Regions from separate parts of the Xanthobacter sp. SG618 genome, predicted to be linked through region 2. Evidence: riboswitches for the same ligand, from Rfam matches in the RefSeq annotation. Region 2 holds a riboswitch; each other region holds the start of a gene.
What was found. Region 2 has a riboswitch for cobalamin ahead of FHT36_RS01350 (energy-coupling factor ABC transporter permease). Riboswitches for the same ligand answer to the same signal wherever they lie in the genome.
Positions count from the first base shown of each region.

Region 1: linked by a shared signal. The riboswitch ahead of FHT36_RS12995 (TonB-dependent siderophore receptor) and the one ahead of FHT36_RS01350 (energy-coupling factor ABC transporter permease) in region 2 are both predicted to bind cobalamin.
Region 3: linked by a shared signal. The riboswitch ahead of FHT36_RS24685 (DUF1636 family protein) and the one ahead of FHT36_RS01350 (energy-coupling factor ABC transporter permease) in region 2 are both predicted to bind cobalamin.

Region 1 is NZ_JABBHL010000004.1:205,090-211,501, reverse strand. It holds gene FHT36_RS13005 (branched-chain amino acid ABC transporter permease) at 1-682, opposite strand, end outside; gene FHT36_RS13000 (ABC transporter substrate-binding protein) at 991-2,211, opposite strand; cobalamin riboswitch at 2,540-2,739, shown strand; gene FHT36_RS12995 (TonB-dependent siderophore receptor) at 2,846-4,819, shown strand; gene FHT36_RS12990 (ABC transporter substrate-binding protein) at 4,876-5,754, shown strand; gene FHT36_RS12985 (iron ABC transporter permease) at 5,754-6,412, shown strand, end outside.
Region 2 is NZ_JABBHL010000001.1:270,012-276,423, forward strand. It holds gene FHT36_RS01330 (cation diffusion facilitator family transporter) at 1-636, shown strand, start outside; gene FHT36_RS01335 (aldo/keto reductase) at 633-1,469, opposite strand; gene FHT36_RS01340 (hypothetical protein) at 1,617-1,994, shown strand; gene FHT36_RS01345 (DUF983 domain-containing protein) at 2,072-2,641, shown strand; gene FHT36_RS01350 (energy-coupling factor ABC transporter permease) at 2,702-3,385, opposite strand; cobalamin riboswitch at 3,422-3,664, opposite strand; gene FHT36_RS01355 (copper chaperone PCu(A)C) at 3,756-4,247, opposite strand; gene FHT36_RS01360 (hypothetical protein) at 4,400-4,849, opposite strand; gene FHT36_RS24640 (hypothetical protein) at 4,865-4,999, opposite strand; gene FHT36_RS01365 (hypothetical protein) at 5,303-5,485, shown strand; gene FHT36_RS01370 (cupin domain-containing protein) at 5,532-6,014, shown strand; gene FHT36_RS01375 (DUF917 domain-containing protein) at 6,099-6,412, shown strand, end outside.
Region 3 is NZ_JABBHL010000003.1:192,387-198,798, forward strand. It holds gene cobN (cobaltochelatase subunit CobN) at 1-1,889, opposite strand, end outside; gene cobW (cobalamin biosynthesis protein CobW) at 1,893-2,927, opposite strand; gene FHT36_RS24685 (DUF1636 family protein) at 2,924-3,430, opposite strand; cobalamin riboswitch at 3,489-3,690, opposite strand; gene glyS (glycine--tRNA ligase subunit beta) at 4,103-6,304, opposite strand; gene FHT36_RS10290 (MFS transporter) at 6,412-6,412, opposite strand, start outside.

The DNA of each region.
Region 1 (6,412 bases), on a different contig from region 2:
CCGCGCCCATGGTGGCGCCGGTGAGGGTCACGGGGGCGATGAGCACGCCAGCGAAGGCGGCGGTCATCGAGGAGAGGGCATAGGAGAAGGTGATGACGCGCCGCGTGTCGATGCCCATCAGGCCCGCCGCGTCGCGGTCATTGGCGGTGGCCACCACGGCCTTGCCGAAGATGGACCGCCGGTTGAAGATTTCCACCGCCAGCATGATGGCGAGCGCGCCGATGACGATGGCGATCTCCATGGGCTGGATGCGCACCGGCCCGATGGTGAGGGCGGCCTCCGGCAGCGGGGAGGGGAAGCGCAGGGCGTCGCGGCCCCAGATGTTCTCGGCGAGATTGCGGAAGATGATGCCGAGGGCGATGGTCGCCATGATCCAGCCGGCTTCCGACTTCGCCTTCACCGCCTGCCGCACGCCGAGCCATTCCACCACCGCGCCCTGCGCGAGGCCGAAGGCGAAGACGATGGGCAGCATGAGCAGATAGGCCCACAGCGTGCCGATGGCCTGGCCGATGAGGAAATTGATGGTGGTGAGGCCCACCAGAGCCCCCAGCATCAGGGCTTCGCCCTGGCCGAAGTTCAGGGTTTTCGAGGTAGCGAAGGTGAGCTGGTAGCTGAAGGCGATAACGCCGTAGATCATGCCCACGGCGATGCCGCTCACGATGAGCTGCGACAGGACGTTCATGACGGTCTCCGGAAGGGGGCGCGGCCCCCGCGTCGGGGCAGGGTTCCGGGCGAACCGGCCGCCGCGCTCGATGGCGCGGCGGTCCGAATGGTGTGGGGCGATGAGGTGGATGGATGCTCAAACGGGGCCGGGAGCCGCGCCTCAATCATCCGTCATGCCCCGGCTTGTCCGGGGCATCCACGTCGCCGCCGGACCGGCTCCATCCGGTCAAGCAGAGCGCCCGGCCGGCCCGTGGATCCCCCGGACGAGCCGGGGGACGACGGCGGACGCATGTCGGGGCGGTTGCCCCGGACGCGGCCCGGTCAGCCTCAGTTCTTGGGCTTCACACGCACCGCCTTGTCGCCGGCGATGTCTTCCGGATGGGCGGCGACGACGCGGCCGTCCTTGACGAGGCCGAACACCGGGATGTTGGCGGTGATGGCCTCGTGGTCGGTGGCGGAGAAGGGCTTGTCGTAGACGGTGACGACGCCCTCGACCTTGGTGTTGAGGTTTTCCAGCGCGTCGCGGACCTTGCGGCCGTCGGTGGAGCCCGCCTGCTTGATGGCGGCGGCGAGCAGCAGCACCGAGTCATAGCCCTGCGCGGCCGAAACCGGAGAGGGCATGCGATCGATCTTGTACGCGGCCTGATAGGCCTCGATGAACGCCTTGCGCTTGGGGGTGTCGGGCAGCTGGATGAAGGTCTGCGGCATCATCGCGCCGTTGCCGTTGGCACCGGCGGTGTCGATGAAGTTGGCCATGGAGAGCGTCCACGAGCCGATCATGGGCACCTTCCAGCCGAGCTTGGCCATGCCGTTGGCGATCTGCGCCAGCTCGGGGCCGATGGCGTAGGTGAGGATCACGTCGGCGCCGGCTTCCTTGGCGCGCAGCAGCTGCGCGGTCATGTCGGTGTCGCCGATGTTGAACTTCTCTTCGGCAACCGGCTTCACGCCCATGGTGGCGAGGGCCTTCACCAGATCGGCGCGGCCAAGCTGGCCGTAATTGGTGGAGTCGGCGAGGATGGCCGGCTTCTTGAAACCCTGCCGCTTCACCGCTTCGTCGGCGATCATGGCGCTCTGGATGGCGTCATTGGCCGAGGTGCGGAAGATGTAGTTGTTCTTGTTGTCCGGCGGCACGAACTGCTTGGAGATCAGGGTGCCGGTGGCCACGTTGTTGATCACCGGAATCTCGGCTTCCTGATAGAAGCGCTGGGAGGCGAGGGCGACGCCCGTGTTGATGTAGCCGAGGGTGGCGACGACGCCTTCCTTGTTGATGAGCTCCTGGGCGATCTGCACGCCCACCTCGTTCTTCGCCTCGTCATCGCGCTCGATGAGCTGCAGCGGACGGCCCAGCACGCCGCCGGCCTTGTTGACCTCGTCCACGGCGAGCTTCACGCCGTCGCGCATGCTGACGCCCATGGAGGACGAGCCGCCGGTGAAGGGGCCAGTCAGGCCGATTTTGATGGGGTCGGCGGCGTAAGCTGCGCCGGAAAAGGCAAGCCCGAAAACGGCAACGCCTGCGGCCAAAGCCGCAACCATGCTCCTCAGTCGCATCTTCTACTCCCTGTGTTCCCGATTATTCGGTTATTATACTTTTGTAGTACCCGCTCTCCCGCAGGGCGGGGCGGCTCTCAATCGTTTAAGCGAATTGAGACGGGTGCGCCACCATAACCTAGCGGAATGTCGGGTGCGGCCTTTGCTGCTGCCGTTTTTGCAGGCAGTCGCACGCCTCAAATACGCGCGCACGGCGATTCCGGACCACGCACTTTTGAAGCAATGAGCAAGATGTGATCGGTCGATCCCGCACCGCGTGCGGTCATTCCGCAGTTGCGCGCAGTCTTTCGCATTTGCGAACGTGCCGTTGACGCAGGGGGCGGGCGCCGCCTATGGTCTGCGGGACGGTTCCCGAAAGGGATCAAAAGGGAACGCGGTGCTTCGGCTTGGCCGGAAATGCCGTGGCTGCCCCCGCAGCTGTAAGCGGCGAGTCCTCTGCCATCAGCCACTGGGTCGCAAGGCCTGGGAAGGCGGCAGACGGGCGGTGACCCGCGAGCCAGGAGACCTGCCGTCAGCCGTGGTCACGCGCGAACACGTCGGGCGGGGTTCTCCCGATGCTGGTTTTGACTTCGGCCGCTCGCGGCCGGGCAAGCCTCGTTCGCGGTGACGGACCACCCGTGCCGTCGAGTTTCCCATGTCGTCCCTTGCCCCGTCCCGATCCCGCCGCGCGCTGCCGGCCGCGGCTTTGCTCGCCTTTGCCTGTGTGCCGCCCGCTTTCGCCCAGACCGCAGACGATCAGAATGCCGGCGACCTGCCCACCATCGTCGTCAGCGCCACCGGCATTCCCACGCCCGAGGACGAGGTGGCGAGCTCCGTCAGCATCGTCACGGAGCAGGACATCGCCCGCAACCAGCAGCGCACCCTGCCGGACGTGCTGCAATCGCTGCCCGGCCTCAACGTGGTGCAGACCGGCGGACCGGGCGGGACCACCTCGGTGTTCATCCGCGGCACCAATTCCAATCATGTGAAGGTGCTGATCGACGGCATCGACGCCGGCAATCCGGCCGCCACCAACGGCGCCTTCGACTTCGGCAAGCTGCTCGCCTCGGACCTGGAGCGGGTGGAGGTGCTGCGCGGCCCGCAGTCCGGCCTCTATGGCTCGGACGCCATCGGCGGCGTCATCTCCGTCACCACCAAGAAGGGCGAGGGGCCACCCAAGGTCACCGCCTATGCGGAGGGCGGCGCGCTCGGCACCTTCAACCAGTATGCGAGCCTGACCGGCGCCACCGAGAAGCTGGCCTATTCGTTCAACGTCACCCACTTCTCGTCCACCGATACGCCGGTGACGCCGCAGAACATCGTGCCGCCCGGCTGGCCCATCAATCCCAACGCCTACGACAACTGGACCTACTCCAGCCGGCTCGACTGGCAGGCCACCGAGACCTTCGCGGTGAATTTCGTCGCGCGCTACATCGACACCAGCCTCGCCTTCACGCCGGACACCTATCCCCCGCCCACCTATGCCGGCATCCCGGCGGCGCTGCGCTCCACCGCTTATGCCAGCATGTTCTTCACCAAGGGGGAGGGCGTGTGGACAGCGCTGGACGGAAGCCTCGTCACCACCTTCGGCGTGAGCGATATGTCCAGCTCCAACCCGACGGTGGGGCCGAACCCGGACGTGAACGGCACCTATGACGGCGACCGGCAGGTCTATTATGTCCGCTCCAACTATCTGGTGGCGCCGGGCCAGAACCTGCTGGTGGGCGCCGAGCGGCGGAACGAGTCCATGACCTCTTCCACCGCCTATGCCAGCGTGGACGCCTCCACCGGCGACACGGGCGTCTATGCCGAGTACCAGGGCAACCTCTGGAACCGGCTCTTCTTCGCCGCCAATGTGCGCTACGACGCCGACGACAGCTTCGGCGACCACACCACGTTCCGCCTCGCCCCGGCGCTGCTCTTCGACGAGACGGGCACCAAGCTGAAGGCGAGCTACGGCACCGGCTTCAAGGCGCCCACGCTCTACCAGCTCTACGCGCCCTATTACGGCAATCTGAACCTTGAGCCGGAGGAGAGCGAAGGCTGGGATGCCGGCTTCGAGCAGAAGGCGTTCGGCGAGCGGGTGCTGTTTGGGGTGACGTATTTCCACAACAACATCACCAACCTCATCAGCTACGATCCGGCGACGTACCAGAACGTCAACATCCCCAGCGCCGTGTCCCAGGGCGTGGAGGCGTTCGTGGCGGTGAAGGTGACGGACCGCATCGATGCGCGGGTGGACTATACCTACACCGACGTGGTGGGCTACGTGCCGCCCGGCCAGCCCTTCGGCGCCGCCTGCGCGCCCATCAATGCCACCTCCTGCTATCCCCTGCGGCGGCCCAACAACAAGGTGAGCCTGACGCTCGGCTGGCGGCCCACCGACGAGCTCGATCTGTCGGCGAGCCTCGTCTATGCGTCCTCGTGGTGGGACATCGTGCGTCTCACGTCGAATTACATCGACCAGCCCGGCTATACGGTGGTCAATCTGGCCGCGAACTACCGGCTGAATGCCGTCACCACCGTGTTCGGGCGCATCGACAATCTGTTCAACCAGACCTACGAGAACCCCAACGGCTTCCTCGCCCCCGGCTTCGGTGCCTATGGCGGGGTGAAGCTCACATGGTGAGGCCCGAGCGGTGAAGCGCCCATGGTGAGGCAGTGAGGGTCGCGGCGGCCGGGCTGATGCTCGCGGCCCTTCTCGCCTCCGCTCCGGCGGGGGCGCAGGAGACGCGTGTTCCGCCGCATGCCCGGCCCCGCATCGTCTCCCTCAATCTGTGCACGGACGAGCTGGCCCTGCGGCTGGCCGATCCGGGGCAGGTGCTCTCCGTCACCCATCTCGCGCTCGACCCGCTCGCCTCCAACGTGGCGGACCGCGCGCGCGACGTGCCGGTCAATCGCGGGCTGGCGGAAGAGGTGGTGCCGCTGAAGCCGGACCTCGTGCTCGCCGGCGCCTACACCACCCGCACCGCCACCGCCGTGCTGCGCCGCCTCGGCTTCGAGGTGCTGGAACTCGGCGATCCGCAGACCCTTGAGGAGGCCTATGCCCAGATCCGCATGGTGGCGGAGCGGCTCGGCGTGCCGGAGCGGGGCGCGGCCATGGTGCGGCAGATGGAGGAGGCCTTCGCCCGCCTGCCGCCGGTCGCGGGACCGCGCCCCACCGCCGTCGTGCTGCGCCCCAACGGCTTCACCACCGGCCGCGGCTCGCTGGCCGATGAGTTGATGGAGAAGGCCGGTCTTTCCAACCTCGCGGCGCGCCTGCCCACGGACAAGATGGGCCAGCTCGCGCTGGAGGAGATCGTGCGCGCCGCGCCCGACCTCGTGGTGGTGAATGCCGAGGCGGAGGCGCCGCCCTCCCTCGCCGACGCTTTGCTGCATCACCCCGCCCTGGCTCCCTTCAAGGACCGCACGCTGGCCCTGCCGCTCAGGCTGTGGACCTGCGCCGGGCCGGACCTTGCCGAGGCGGCGGCCCTGCTGGCGGCGGCAAGGGCCCGTCTGTCCGCCCCGGAAGCCGGGCGGCCTGTCGGGGGCGTCCATCACGCCGCCGCCGAGGGGGGGCGCTGATGCCCTCGCGCATCGTCCTCGGTCTCGGTCTTCTCGTGCTGGTGCTGTTCTGCGCCTCGGTGGCGGTGGGCTATGCGCCGCTCGACCTTGGTGCCGCCTTCGGCGATCTTCTCGCCGGCCGGCAGAGCCTCGCGGCGCTGGTGCTGTCCGAGCTGCGCCTGCCGCGCGCCATCCTCGGCGCGGCGGTGGGCTTCAGCCTCGGCCTCACCGGAGCGGCCTTGCAGGGGCTGATGCGCAATCCCCTCGCCGATCCCGGCGTGGTGGGCGTGTCCGGCGCGGCGGCGCTGGGGGCGGTCATCGCCTTCTATTTCGGCTTCTCCGCCTCCTTCGCGCTGGCGCTGCCCCTGGGCGGGCTGACGGGCGCGGCGGCGGCGACCGCCGTGCTGCTCGCGCTTGCGGCACGGGGGGCGGGAACGGTGATGCTGATCCTCGCCGGCGTCGCCCTCTCCAGCCTCGCCGGCGCGCTCACGGCGCTCGCGCTGAATCTGGCGCCCAGCCCCTATGCGGCGCTGGAGCTGGTGTTCTGGCTCATGGGCTCGCTGGCCGACCGCAGCCTGGTGCATGTGGCGCTGGCGCTGCCTTTCATGGCGGTGGGCTGGGTCTTGGTACTCGCCACCGGCCCGGCGCTCGATGCGCTCACATTGGGCGAGGATGCCGC
Region 2 (6,412 bases):
CTGCTCGCGGCGGTGTTCATCCTCATCAAGGTGATGGATTCGTCGGAATCCGAGCCCCTGCCGCCGTTCTGGGTGGCGGCGGCCCTTGGGCTCGTCATCTACAACCTGTTCACGAATCTGGCGCCGCTGGTTCCGCTGTGGCGGGCGACGCGCGCGGGCACCTCCATCATCGTGCTCAGCCAGTTCCGCGCCCGCATCGCCAAGGCGGTGGCCTCGGTGACGGTGGTGGTGTGCGTCGCCCTCGACGTGCTGTTTCCGCACACCGAGGTGGGGCTGGCCGCCGACGATATCGGCGGACTTATCGGCGCCGCCTTCATGCTGGTGATCGGCGGCGCCATGATCTCGGAAGCCCTGCCGGACCTGCTGGATCGCGCCCTGGCGGAGCCGCTGCAGATGAAGGTGAACGCTGCGCTCGCCGCCTATTTTGATCGCTACGAGCAGCTCATCAGCGTGCGGACCCGCAAGTCCGGCACCATCGCCCATGTGGAGATCACGGTGGGGTTCGCCCCCGGCCGCACCATTGCCGACGTCAGCTCGGTCACGGACGCCCTGCGCCAGACGCTGACCGCCGCCATCCCCGATGCCGACGTCGTGGTGATCGCCGCGCCCTATGATCCCGAAACGCGGTCCGCCTAGAGCATTTCCAGCCCGACCTTGCGGCGCGGCGGGGGGAAGGCCTTGTCGATGGCGGCGAGGTCTTCGGCGTCCAACACCAGATCGCGCGCGGCGGCGTTCATCTCCACATGCTCGATGCGGCTCGCCTTGGGGATGGCGATGACGTCGCCGCTGCGCATCACCCACGCGAGCGCCACCTGGAACGGGTCGACGCCGTGCTTCTTCGCCACGGCGCCCAGCGCCCCGCCGCGCGGCAGGCGGGCCTGCTCGATGGGGCTGTAGGCCATGACCGGGATGTGGGCAGAGCGCAGCTCCGGGAACAGGTCGAACTCCGGCCCGCGGCGGCTCGGGTTGTAGAGCACCTGGTTGGCCGCGCAGGCGGCGCCGCCCTTGGTCGCGAGCAGTTCCTCCATGTCGTCCGTGTCGAGGTTGCTCACGCCCCAGAGGCGGATCTTGCCCGCCTTCTGCAGCGCCTCGAATCCCGCGACGGTCTCCGAGAGGGGATGGTTGCCGCGCCAGTGAAGGAGATAGAGGTCGATCACGTCGGTCTTCATCCGCTTCAGGCTGCGCTCGCAGGCAGCCGCGACGCCGGCCCGGCTGGCATTGTGGGGATACACCTTGCTGACAAGGAACACCTCGTCCCGACGCCCGGTAATGGCCTCGCCCACCACCTCCTCGGCGCCGCCGTCGGCATACATCTCCGCCGTATCGATGAGGGTGAGGCCGAGGTCGATGCCGCGCTGCAAGGCCTTCGCCTCGGTGGCGCGGGTGGTGGAGCGCTCACCCATGTACCAGGTGCCCTGGCCGAGGGCGGGCACCGTCTCGCCATTGGGAAGGGTCACGGTCTTGGTCATGGGCGCTCCCTCGGGCTTCGTTCCGCTGGCTGGTTGCGGGCGACCATAACGCCTGCTTCGGGGAGGTCCAGAGCCGGCCTGCGGCAGGGGGACGCTGCGTAGATTCACGTGCTTGACCCCTTCTGCCGCGTTGCACACAAGCGGAGCATGGGCATCGGGTTGGGATACAAGGGCTTGCGGGCGGCCGCTGCTGCACTTTTCGTGCTGGCGCAGCTGACGCTGGGGTTTGCCCACCAGCCTGTCGCCCTGCCCTCCTCCGAAGCGCCGGTCGATCTTGCGGCCTATGCGCTGCCGGACGGCACGTTGCCGGACCTCTGCCTCAATGGCGGAGATCCGGGGACGGTTCTCAAGACCTATCCCTGCGACGCCTGCGTGCTGACCTCTGCGCCCGGCCTTGCCGTCGGGCCGCAACCCGCGCTGGCGGCGCCCGATGGCCGTCGCATCGCGCACCTCGCCGCGCGCAGCGAACGCCGGCCGGCGGAGGAAGCCCGCGGCGCCCAAGCCCGTGGCCCTCCTGTGACGTGACCCAAAGCTGAACCGGCGCGGGAGCCTCCCGACGCCTCCGGTCCCTGCCGCCCCTGCGGCCTTTCGGGTTTTCGTCCATGTCAGACACGCAATCTCACGCGCCTTCGGAGGCGCTCGCGCGCGCCCGCGCCGCCATGTCGGCGGAATTCGGCACCGCCACCCGCACCGCGTTCGATCCGGTGCGCCGCGCGCCGCGGCGGCTCTATCACACCAACGGCTTCAACCCGCCGCGCCCCATCGAGGATGCGGCGCGGCGCGGCTGGTCCGGACGTTGCCCGGCCTGCGGCGAGGGCGCCCTGTTCGGGCGCTGGATGCAGGTTTCGGAAGCCTGCGCCCATTGCGGCGAGGCGCTGGGCCATGCCCGCGTCACCAATGCCGTACCGGTCCTCGCAATCCCCCTCGCGCTGCTCGCCGGATCGTTGGTGGGCGGTGTCCTGGAGCTGCTCAGCGACCTCCCGCTGGCGCTTGAGCTTGCGGCCAGTGAGCTGGTGGCCGTGGCCGCCGCCTTCCATGTGCTTCCCCGCGCCAAGGGCCTCGCCATCGGCCTCGCCTGGGCGAACCATGTGGGCGGCTTCGATCCGCTCCTCCATCTGGTGCCGGACCCGGAGACCCCGGCCGCCCTGCCCCCGCCCGTCGAGGCCCCCTGAAACGCAGAACGCCGGCGGGAGCACCGCCGGCGTTCGCTTATTTGAGGGGTGGGCGCGCGATCAGGCCGCGTCGTAGAGCCGGCGCTCCAGCAGCGGGTTGCCGCCCTTGAACGCGCCATGCAGCGCCTTCGCGGCAGCGAGCACCGCGAGGTCCACCAGCGGCTCGACGATGATGACGAGCATGTAGGCGCCGCCGAAGGTCGCCACCGAGGCGATGTTCTCGGAGGCAAAGCCCTGGCCATAGACCGCCCAGAACGCCACCCAGCCGACGATGCCGGCCTGATAGGTGGTGGAGAGGGCGAGCGCCTGACCGTACTTCAGCTCCACATAGGGCGTGCCCGGCGCCACGATGCGGCGCGCGACGGCGGCGACGCCGAACAGCGGCACCAGCAGCGTGGTCACGTTCATCCCGTACTGGGGCAGGTCGAATGGTGCGAAGAACAGGCCCTGGATGAGCAGGCCGAAGGCGAGGCCGAGGGCGGCCGGGGCCGCGCCGAACATCAGGAACAGGGTCGAGCCGAGGATGAGGTGCACTTCCGAGACGCCCACCGGATAGTGCGGCAGCACCTCGAAGAAGCTGAACACGAGAGCGGTGGTGGCGAGGGTGCGGCCCGCCAGCGAGAGGACGCCGCGCTCGCGCGCCGCCTCATAGGCAAGCTTCAGGGCATAGCCGCCGGCGGCGGCCGCCGTGACATAGCTGAGGCCGATCTTGGCCCCGTCCACGAGTCCGGGTTCGATATGCATGCAGGTCTCCGTTGCCGTCTCACCCGACGGCCCGAGGGTTGTCATCATGCGACCGGCCGGTCTCCTGACTCGCGGGTCTACGCTCACCCCCGCCTTCCCGGCCGGCCCGAGGGGCTTTGGCCAGTGGCATGCTGGAAGATCGCTCGCCGCTCACAGTCGCGGGGGCGGTTGGGGCTTTGCGCCACCCCGGCGGATTTCCGCGCAGGTTCAGGCCCTACCCCATTCCCGTTTCACTCCGGATGCCGTGGCAACCGGAGCACCGTTCGCATGCGCAGCAGGCACCGAACACCTCCGTGCTGTCAAGCAATCCCGGAGGCGAAACGCGCCGGCCCCTTCCGGACCGGCGCATCCTGCGTGTGCGTTTCTGGCCTCAGTGGCCGGGATGGGCGCTGCCGGAGGCGCCGAGGCCCTCCACCGTGAACTTCACGGGCACACTGCCGGCCTTCTCGAAGGTCAGCGTGCCGTCCACGGAGGTGCCCTCCTTGAGCGGGGACTTCAGGTCCAGGAACATGATGTGGTAGCCGCCGGGCTTCAGCTCGACGCTTCCGCCCGCCGGGATGGTGAGACCGTCCGGGATGGGCCGCATCACCATGACGCCGTCCTTCATGGACATCTCGTGGATCTCGACCCGGCCGGCGAACGGCACAGTGGCGGAGATCAGGCGATCGGGCGCGGCGCCGGTGTTCTTCACCACCAGATAGCCAGCGGCGACGCTGGCGCCGCCCGGCGTGGCCCGCGACCAGGGATGGTCGATCTGCAGCGTCCCGGCCTTGTAGTCGTGCGCCATGGCGGCGCCGGTCAAAGCGACGGTTGCGACGGCTGCGGCCATCACCGCACGGCGGGTGAGATGGAAAATGGACATGGGTGCTCCTTGGTTGCGCCAATGGGGCTCCTGCCCCCTGGCGGAATGAACCTGCTTGGTTGGATTGGATGACATGCTCGCCACCCGAGCCGGACACGCGATGGCGCGGCCGCGCGGGCGGGGCGGATTCGGCCTTCAAAAGGCGTCAGGGGTCAGGCGCGGAGGGGAGGCCCCTGTGAGGATCGCGGCTCGCGGCGCACGCGGCCGGTTCCCTCTGCGGCGGCAACGGCCGCCCGCTCGGAAATCGCGGGCGTTGCGACGGGACGCCCGGCATCGGCGGCAACAGGGAGGATCGGCGCCAGAGAATGGAAGGCGCAGAGGGCGCAGCAGACGGAGTGATCCGGTTGCGGCGACATTGGCCTGTCGTCCGGAGTGCCGGTATTGCCGGCGCACAGGACACGCCCATCGGCCGCATTGGCCATGGCCACGCCGCCGGAGCGCTCGAATGCCATGCCCGCGACGAACAATTGCAGCACGAAGGCATAGGCAAGCCAGACGCAAAACGCGCCGCGCCCCCATCCTGCCTCACGCCACCTCGTCACCCGCTGCTCCCGGACCTCGATCACCGGCCGGCATGTTAACCGCCCGGCGGAGAAAGTCATCCGGCGCCGCCGCCCTCAGAAGTGGACGGCGAAGCGCGCCATGCCGCGCTGGGACAGGAAATCCTGACCGACGTTAAGGCCGTACTCCACCTTGATCTCCAGATTGTCGCGGGTGACCGCCTGCAACCCGAGGTCAAGATTGCCCAGCACGTCCGGCAGCGGCGTGGCAAGTTGTCGGCCGGAGCGATGGCGGCGCCAGTGATCCCCTGTTCATTAAGCTGACCACCGTTTCGATGTGGGAGAGCCGATAGACAGCTTGGCGCATCACCAGTTCTGTCGATGCGCCTCCAAGGCGGTGGAGATAACTCCTCGGCACTCGGGTCCGCAAAGGGGTCCTTGGTGCGGGCTGCGGTCTCAAGGCCCGGGATGTCTCTCTGCGAGTGATCCCATGCGAAACATCTTCCGACTGCTTTCAGGCCTGTGGCTTGGCACGCTGGCAGCGTTGCCGGTTTCGTGGACCTCCTGGACCGCATCGCCAATGCCGAGGCGCTGCGTGCGCAGGACCTGAAGACGGTGACGGCCGCGTTGAAGCCTCTCGTCGCGTCCCTCACGCCGGAGCAGCAGCGGCGCATTCCCGCCTTCCTCGGCCTGCCCCAGCCCACCGCCGAGATCTGGCGGTTCGAGGAAGAAAACTGACGCCAATTCAATATATCTCACCAACTCGGGTCTCAAGGAGGCTCCCATGTCCATATCCTTCCTGCATTCCAAGGGAACCGAAGCGCCCATCAAGATCCCGGCCATCGGGCTCGACCTGTTCGTGCGCATGCCGCCGGCGGCGAGTTCCGGCGAATTCTGCTTTATCGAGACCATCAATGCTCCGGGCGCCGGTCCACCCCGCCATCGTCACCGCGAAGCGGAGATCTTCCGCGTCATCGAGGGCCGATATCTCTATGAGGCGGACGGCCGGCGCTTCTATGCCGAGGCCGGCGACGTGGTCAGCATTCCCGGCGGGGTCGAACACGGCTTCTGCAACGTCACCGACAAGCCCGCACGCCAGTACATCCTGATGGCTCCGGCGCTCGATGCGGCGGCCTTCTTCACGGAACTGGCCGGCGTGATGCACGACGGCATTCCTGACCAGGCTGCGCTCAATGCCTTCGGGCTTAAGTGGCACGTGGAGTTCCTCGGGCCGCCGGTGAACAAGAATGACCAGCCCACGGACTGAAGCGGGGACAGCCCGCCCGGCGGGGGCGCGGGTGCGGCCAATGGCGGGCGCCCCCCCACCCGCTTCAAAGCTGAAGGACCTGCGATGCCTCGCTTCCTGGATGCGGAAGAGCTTGATCTGCTGGCGATCGGCGCCTGGATTCTCGGGACCGGAGGCGGCGGATCGCCCTATGCCGCCCACCTCGTCGTCCGCCAATTCTATGAGGAGGGCGGCCGGATCGCCCTTCTCGACCCGGACGAGCTCGCCGACGACGATGTCGTCGCCGTGGTCTCGACCATGGGTGCGCCGCTGGTGTTCCAGGAGCGCATAACCGACGCCGCCTTCGCCCTCAAGCCAGTGCGGATCATGGAGGTCTTCAGGGGCCGGCCGTTCCGGGCGGTGATGACGGTGGAGATCGG
Region 3 (6,412 bases), on a different contig from region 2:
ATGAGGCCGGCGAGACGTTCGCGGCGGCGGCGGTCGAGGCCATCCGCCTGCGCATATTCATCCACCAGCCGCTCCAGCCGCTGCTCGGCCTCGCTGAGGCCCGCGCTGGCGAGCGGCGGCGGCAGATGGCCGATGGTGACGGCGGCAAGCCGCCGCTTCGCCTGCGCCGCCTCGCCGGGATTGGAGACGATGAAGGGATAGACCACCGGCAGCGCCCCCATCACCACCTGCGGGAAACAGGCCGGCGTGAGCGCCACCGCTTTGCCCGGCAGCCATTCCAGCGTGCCATGGGCGCCGAGATGGACGACCGCGTGGGCATCGAGCGCCGCGCGCAGCCACAGGCCGAAGGCGAGGAGCCCATGGCGCGGCGGCAGGCTGGCGTCGTGATAATCCACCCGCCGGTCGAGATTCGCGCCGCGATCGGGGGCGAAGGCCAGTGTGATGGCGCCGGAGCAAGCGAGGCGGAAGCGGAAGGCGCCGTCGACGACATCCGCATCGTCCTCCGGCGCGCCCCATGCGGCGGTGACGGCGGCCTGTGCCGCCTCCGGCAGGGTGGCGAAGAGGCGGCGATAGGCCTCCAGTGTCAGTGCCGGTTCGGGACGGAACGCGGCGAGGAGCGCCTTTGCATCGTCGGGCACGGGGCCGGTGCCGTAGCTGGCCGCCGCGAGCGTTCCGAGCATCCGCCGCGCGCTTTCGGGCACGTCGAGGCCCACCGCATAGCCGGAGCGCCCCTCGGCGCCGGGATAGTCCGGCAAGATCAGCGCGAGGCGCCGCTCCGCGCGGGGCATCGCGGCGAGGCGCACCAGCGCGGCCGCGCGATCCGCCACATGGGCCACCGCCTCCGGCTCCGGCCGGTTGATGGCGGCGGTGAATGCGAGGTCGGCGTCGGGCGGGGCGAAATCCTTGAAGGAGAGCGCGCCGGCCAGCACGCGCCCGTCCAGCTCCGGCAGCACCACGTGCATGGCGAGGTCCGCCGCCGAGAAGCCGCGCGGGCTCCCCGCCCACGCCTCCCGCGCCGTGGTGGCAGGAGCCGCCTGAAGCACCGGCGGGCCGCCTTCCGGGAACAGCTCGGCCGCCTCCCCCGCCGCGAAGGCGGTGGTGGTGAGGATGATTGCGGGATTAAGCGCCGCCGTCGCCGCACGCACGGCGGCGCGGGCGTCCGGCGCCTTCAGGCTGGAGACGAACAGGCACTGGGCCGCGATGCCTCGCGCCTCCAGCGCTGCCGCCAGCGCATCCACGGCGGCGGTGTCGGCGGCGAGCCATTGGGAACGGTAGAAGAGAATGAGCGCGTTCGGCCGTCCCGCCGCCCGCACCTCCTCCAGCGTCGCGAGGCCGGCGCCGGGGCGGTGGAAGGCGGTGGCCGGCACCGGGTGCGGCGCGGGGATGGCATAGGGTGCGGGAAAGCCCGCCGCCTTGCCCATGGCGGAAAGCAGGGCCGCCATATTGTCCGGCCCGCCGGCACGGAAATAGCCGAGCCAAAGGGCAAGCGTGTCCTGCGGGAGCGTGGAGAGGGCGGCGAGGCGCGGGTCGTCCTGGTCCTCGCCCGGCAGCAGCGCGAGGGCGATGCCACGGGCGCGGGCCATGGCGGCCAGTTGCTCGGCGCCGTAGCGCCACCAGTCCAGCCCGCCGAGTTGGCGCACCAGCACCACCTTCGCCTTGGCCGCGACCTTCTCCACCCACAGGTCGACGGACATGGGGTGGCGCAGGTCCTTGAGCCTCGCTAGGCGGAGGCTGGGGGCCGCATCGCCGCGCGCCCGCCAGGCGGCAGACAGGCCGATGAGATCGCTATCGGTGAAGGAGAGCGCCACCATGTCGCCGGGCGGCTGGGCGAGGTCGACCGGCTCGGCCAACTCCTCCAGGCTCGTCGATGTGGTGGCGAGGATGTGCATGGGCTAGCCGAGGATGGCCTGTTCCACGGCCGCGCGGTCGAAGCCCTTGAGGCCGATGACCACCAGCGCCCCGCGCCGTGCCTCGCCCGCAGTCCAGGCGCGATCGAAATGGTGCGACACGCGCGGGCCGACGCCCTGAACCAGCAGGCGCAGCGGCTTGCCTTCCACGGCGGCGAAGCCCTTCACGCGCAGCACGTCCGGCGTCTCCGCCGCCTTCACCACGCGGGCCGCCAAAGCGGCGGGATCGGCGATCTCCGGCAAAGCGAGGACGATGCTCTCGAACTCGTCGTGGTCGTGGTCTTCCTCGTCGTCATGGTGGGTGCGGCGGGCGTCGATCACATCCTCCGCGCCGACGCCGAGGCCGAGCAGGACCGCCAGATCCACCTTGCCGCCGGAAGCCCGCACCAGCTTCACCGCGCGCGGCAGGGCGCCGGCCACGGCCTTCTCGGCGGCGGCGAAGCCGGCCGCGTCCAAGAGGTCGGATTTGGAGAGCACGACGAGATCGGCGCAGGCGATCTGGTCCTCGAACACCTCTTCCACGGGATCATCATGGTCGAGGCTCTCGTCCCCGGCCCGTTGCGCGTCCAGCGCGGCGAGATCGGGAGCGACACGGCCTTCCGCCAGCGCCGGGCCATCCACCACGGCGATCACACCATCCACCGTCACCCGGCCCTTGATGGCCGGCCACTGGAAGGCCTGCACCAGGGGCTTGGGCAGCGCGAGGCCGGAGGTCTCGATGAGAATGTGGTCCACCTTCGGGGCGCGGGCGAGGATCTGGTCCAGCGCCGGCACGAAATCATCCGCCACGGTGCAGCACAGGCAGCCATTGGCCAGTTCCACGATGGAGCCTTCGTCGCAGCTCTCGATGCCGCAGCCTTTCAGAATCTCGCCGTCGATGCCCACGTCGCCGAACTCATTGACGATGACCGCGAGGCGCTTGCCGCCGGCATTCTCCAGCACGTGGCGGATCAGCGTCGTCTTTCCGGCGCCGAGGAAGCCGGTGACGATGGTACAGGGCACGCGGGCGAGCGAGGTCATCGGGTCTCCTTAGCGGAAAGCGGGGGAATGCGCGCGACCATGCCGCGCTTGAGAACATCCGGCCGGCCGCGCCAGGGCATCAGGCCGTCTTCGGAGCCGGCGAGCAGGGCCGCGCCGGTGAGGAGATCGGCGGCGCTGTCCGGGGCGAGGTCGCCGAACACATAGGTCCAGCCGTCGCGGCGGACCATGGCGGCGGAAAGCGCGCGCTTGCAGTTGGCGAGGCAAGAGACCCCTACGACCGCGACGCCTTCCACGGCCACGCCTTCGGGGACGGTCGTGGCGCATGCCGAGGCGAGGAGGCGCGCACCGTCGCGCTCGGCCAACTGCTGAGTTTCCTGCGGAGCCTCGACGCCGGGGGCGCGGCAGGTGGTGCAGATGAGGAGGGTGACGGCCGGGGCGGGAGCGCGCGCCGTCGCGGGCGCACAGCCGGTTTCCGCGCTGTCGCCGGCCGGCTCAGGCCCCGTGCTGTCGGGAATCGCGCCTCGCTCCACGGAACGGTCCACGGGTGCGAGCGCCCGCGCATGCGGGCTCGAAGGGACGCAGAACCGGAGCACCCCGCCCGGCGCGGACCTCGTCGAAGGCAGGTCTCCTGGCTCGCGGTTCACCGCCCCTGCCGCCTTCCCGGATGGATCCAGTGGCGTCTGGCAGGGGCTCACCGCCGACAGTTGCGGGGGCAGCCGCGGCATTGGAAGGTCTTCCCTTCCGCACCGCATTCCCTTTTACGCCCGTGTGGGAACACGGGACCTTCGACGCCGCCACTAAAGGCAGGGCGGGCGGGATTGTCAAATGAGGGGCGTGGAACCGCTCTCGTACCCCGAACCAGCGACACCGAAGGTGGGCGCCGAGCCGGGCCCAGCGCAAGAAACCGCAGAAGGCGCTTCGATATCGAGCGCTCCCGGGATTTGGCCGCTACGCGGGAATCCTTGCGCTGGGCCCCGGCTCTCCTTCCACTCCGCTGCGCTGCGTTGCAGTCGGCCGGGACGCGAGAGCGGCATGTGTGGCCGGTCGTGGCCCGACAATTCGACCCGCTGTTCGCGCCCGTCATGGCCGGGCTTGACCCGGCCATCCACGTCGTGGGGCTGGGAACACCTTTCAGACGATAGTACTTTCGGCCCGACGTGGATGCCCGGGACAAGCCCGGGCAAGACGGCGAGAGTGGGGAAAGTCCCCCTGCCCTACCCCTCGATGCGGTCGAAATCGGCGATGCCGCGGGTGGCGGCGCGGATTTCGTCGAGCAGCTTCAGGCGGTTCTCGCGCAGCGCGGGATCGACGTCGTTCACGGTCACGGCGTCGAAGAAGGCATCCACCGGCTGGCGCAGGTCCGAGAGCGCGGTCATGGCCGCCTCGAAATCCTCCGCCGCGACGGCCTTGGAGACGCGGGCCTTCACGTCGTCGATGGCCGCGGCGAGGTGTTCCTCGGCCGGCTCCTTGAGCAAGGCGGCGACGGTGGGGCCGGCAAAGGCGCGACCGTCCTTCTTCTCCTCGATGCGCAGGATGTTCACCGCGCGGCGATAACCGGCGAGGAGGTTCTTTCCGTCCTCGGTGGCGAGGAAGGCGGCCAGCGCCTCCACGCGGCGGACCACGAGGAGGAGGTCGTCCTGCCCTTCGAGGGCGAAGACGGCATCGACGAGGTCGTGACGGGCGCCACGGTCGCGCAGGTAGACTTTCAGGCGGTCGGCGAAGAAGGCGAGGAGGTCGGAAGCAAGAAGCAACGCCTCGGCTTCGGCAACGCGTTGAGAAGCTTCGAAAGGATCAACCCCGCTTGCCTGCGGCGTCGACCGAAGTAGGCGAGATCTAAACATCGTCAAAATCTGGGGGTCACCTCCGAGTGTGCCTTCAGAAGTAATCCCCTGCCGGAAAAGTACAGTCATCAAAGCTGAGAGCCTCAGCCGCAGCCCATTCTCCAGCACGATCCTGATCACCCCCAGCGCCGCGCGACGCAGCGCATAAGGGTCCTTCGATCCCGTGGGCTTCTCATCAATCGCCCAGAAGCCCACCAGGGTGTCGATCTTGTCCGCCAGCGCCACTGCCACCGAAACCGGCGCGGTGGGCACGCGGTCGTTGGGCCCCTGCGGCTTGTAATGCTCCTCGCAGGCGGCCGCGACCTCAGCCGGCAGGTTCTCACCCTGAGCGTAGTAGCGGCCCATGAGGCCCTGCAGCTCGGGGAACTCGCCCACCACCTCGGTGAGCAGGTCCGCCTTCGCCACCAAAGCGGCCTCCTCGGCCAGCGCCACCGGCGCGCCCACCTTGGGGGCCAGCTCCTTGGCGAGGCGGACGATGCGCTCGATGCGCTCGGCCTGCGAGCCCAGCTTTTCGTGGAAGGTGATGGACTGGAACTTGGGCATGCGGCTGGCGAGGCCGTTCAGCCGGTCCGTGTCCCAGAAGAATTTGGCATCCGACAGGCGGGCGCGGATGACGCGCTCGTTGCCGGCGACGATGGCCTTGCCGCCGTCCGAGGCGACGAGGTTCGAGATGAGGATGAAGCGGTTGGCGAGGCGCCCGGTCTTGGGGTCCTTCAGCACGAAGCACTTCTGGTTGGCGCGGATGGTGGCGCGGATCACCTCGTCGGGGATGTCGAGGAAGCGCGCCTCGAACGAGCCCATGAGCACCACCGGCCATTCGACCAGCCCGCACACCTCGTCCAGCAGCCCTTCGTCCTCCACCAGCTCAAGGCCGGCGGCGAGCGCGAGGTCCTTGGCGTCGTTGAGGATGATTTCCTTGCGGCGGTCACGATCGGCCACCACCTTGGCGGCCTCCAGCTTCGCCATCCAGTCGTCCAGCCGCTTCACGGTAAAGGGCTCTGGCGCCATGAAGCGGTGGCCGCGGGTGACGTTGGAGGCCTCGATGCCGTCCACGGAGAAATGCACCACCTCCGGCTCATCCCCCTCGGCGCCGAAGGTGGCGACGATGGAATGCAGCGGGCGCACCCAGCGCAGCGTGCCGGAACCCCAGCGCATGGATTTCGGCCAGGGGAACTTGCGGATGATGTCCGGCACGATCTCGGCCACCACCTCGGTGGTGGCGCGGCCGGGCTTTTCCACCACGGCCACGTAGAAATCGCCCTTCTTGGGGTCGGACTGGATGGTCGCCTGATCGAGGGAGGCAAGGCCCGCAGCTTTCAGGAAGCCGGCCACCGCCTGCTCGGGCGCGCCCACGCGCGGCCCCTTCTTCTCCTCCCGCTGGTCCGCCTGCCGGCCGGGCAGGCCATGCACGGCAAGCGCGAGGCGGCGCGGCGTCACGAAGGCCTTAGCGCCCTCGTAAAGCAGGCCGCGCTCCACCAAAGCGTCGGTGACGAGCTTCTTCAGCGCGTCGGCCGCCTGGGCCTGCATGCGGGCGGGGATTTCCTCGGAGAAAAGTTCGAGCAGAAGATCGGGCATCGGTTCGGGCTCGTCCTCCCCATGCGGGGAGGCTGGCGCTTGCGCGCAGCGGGTGAATTTCGGGGCCTGTGCTAGTGCCTTTCGGCCGCCGCGTCGAGGGGGCGGGCT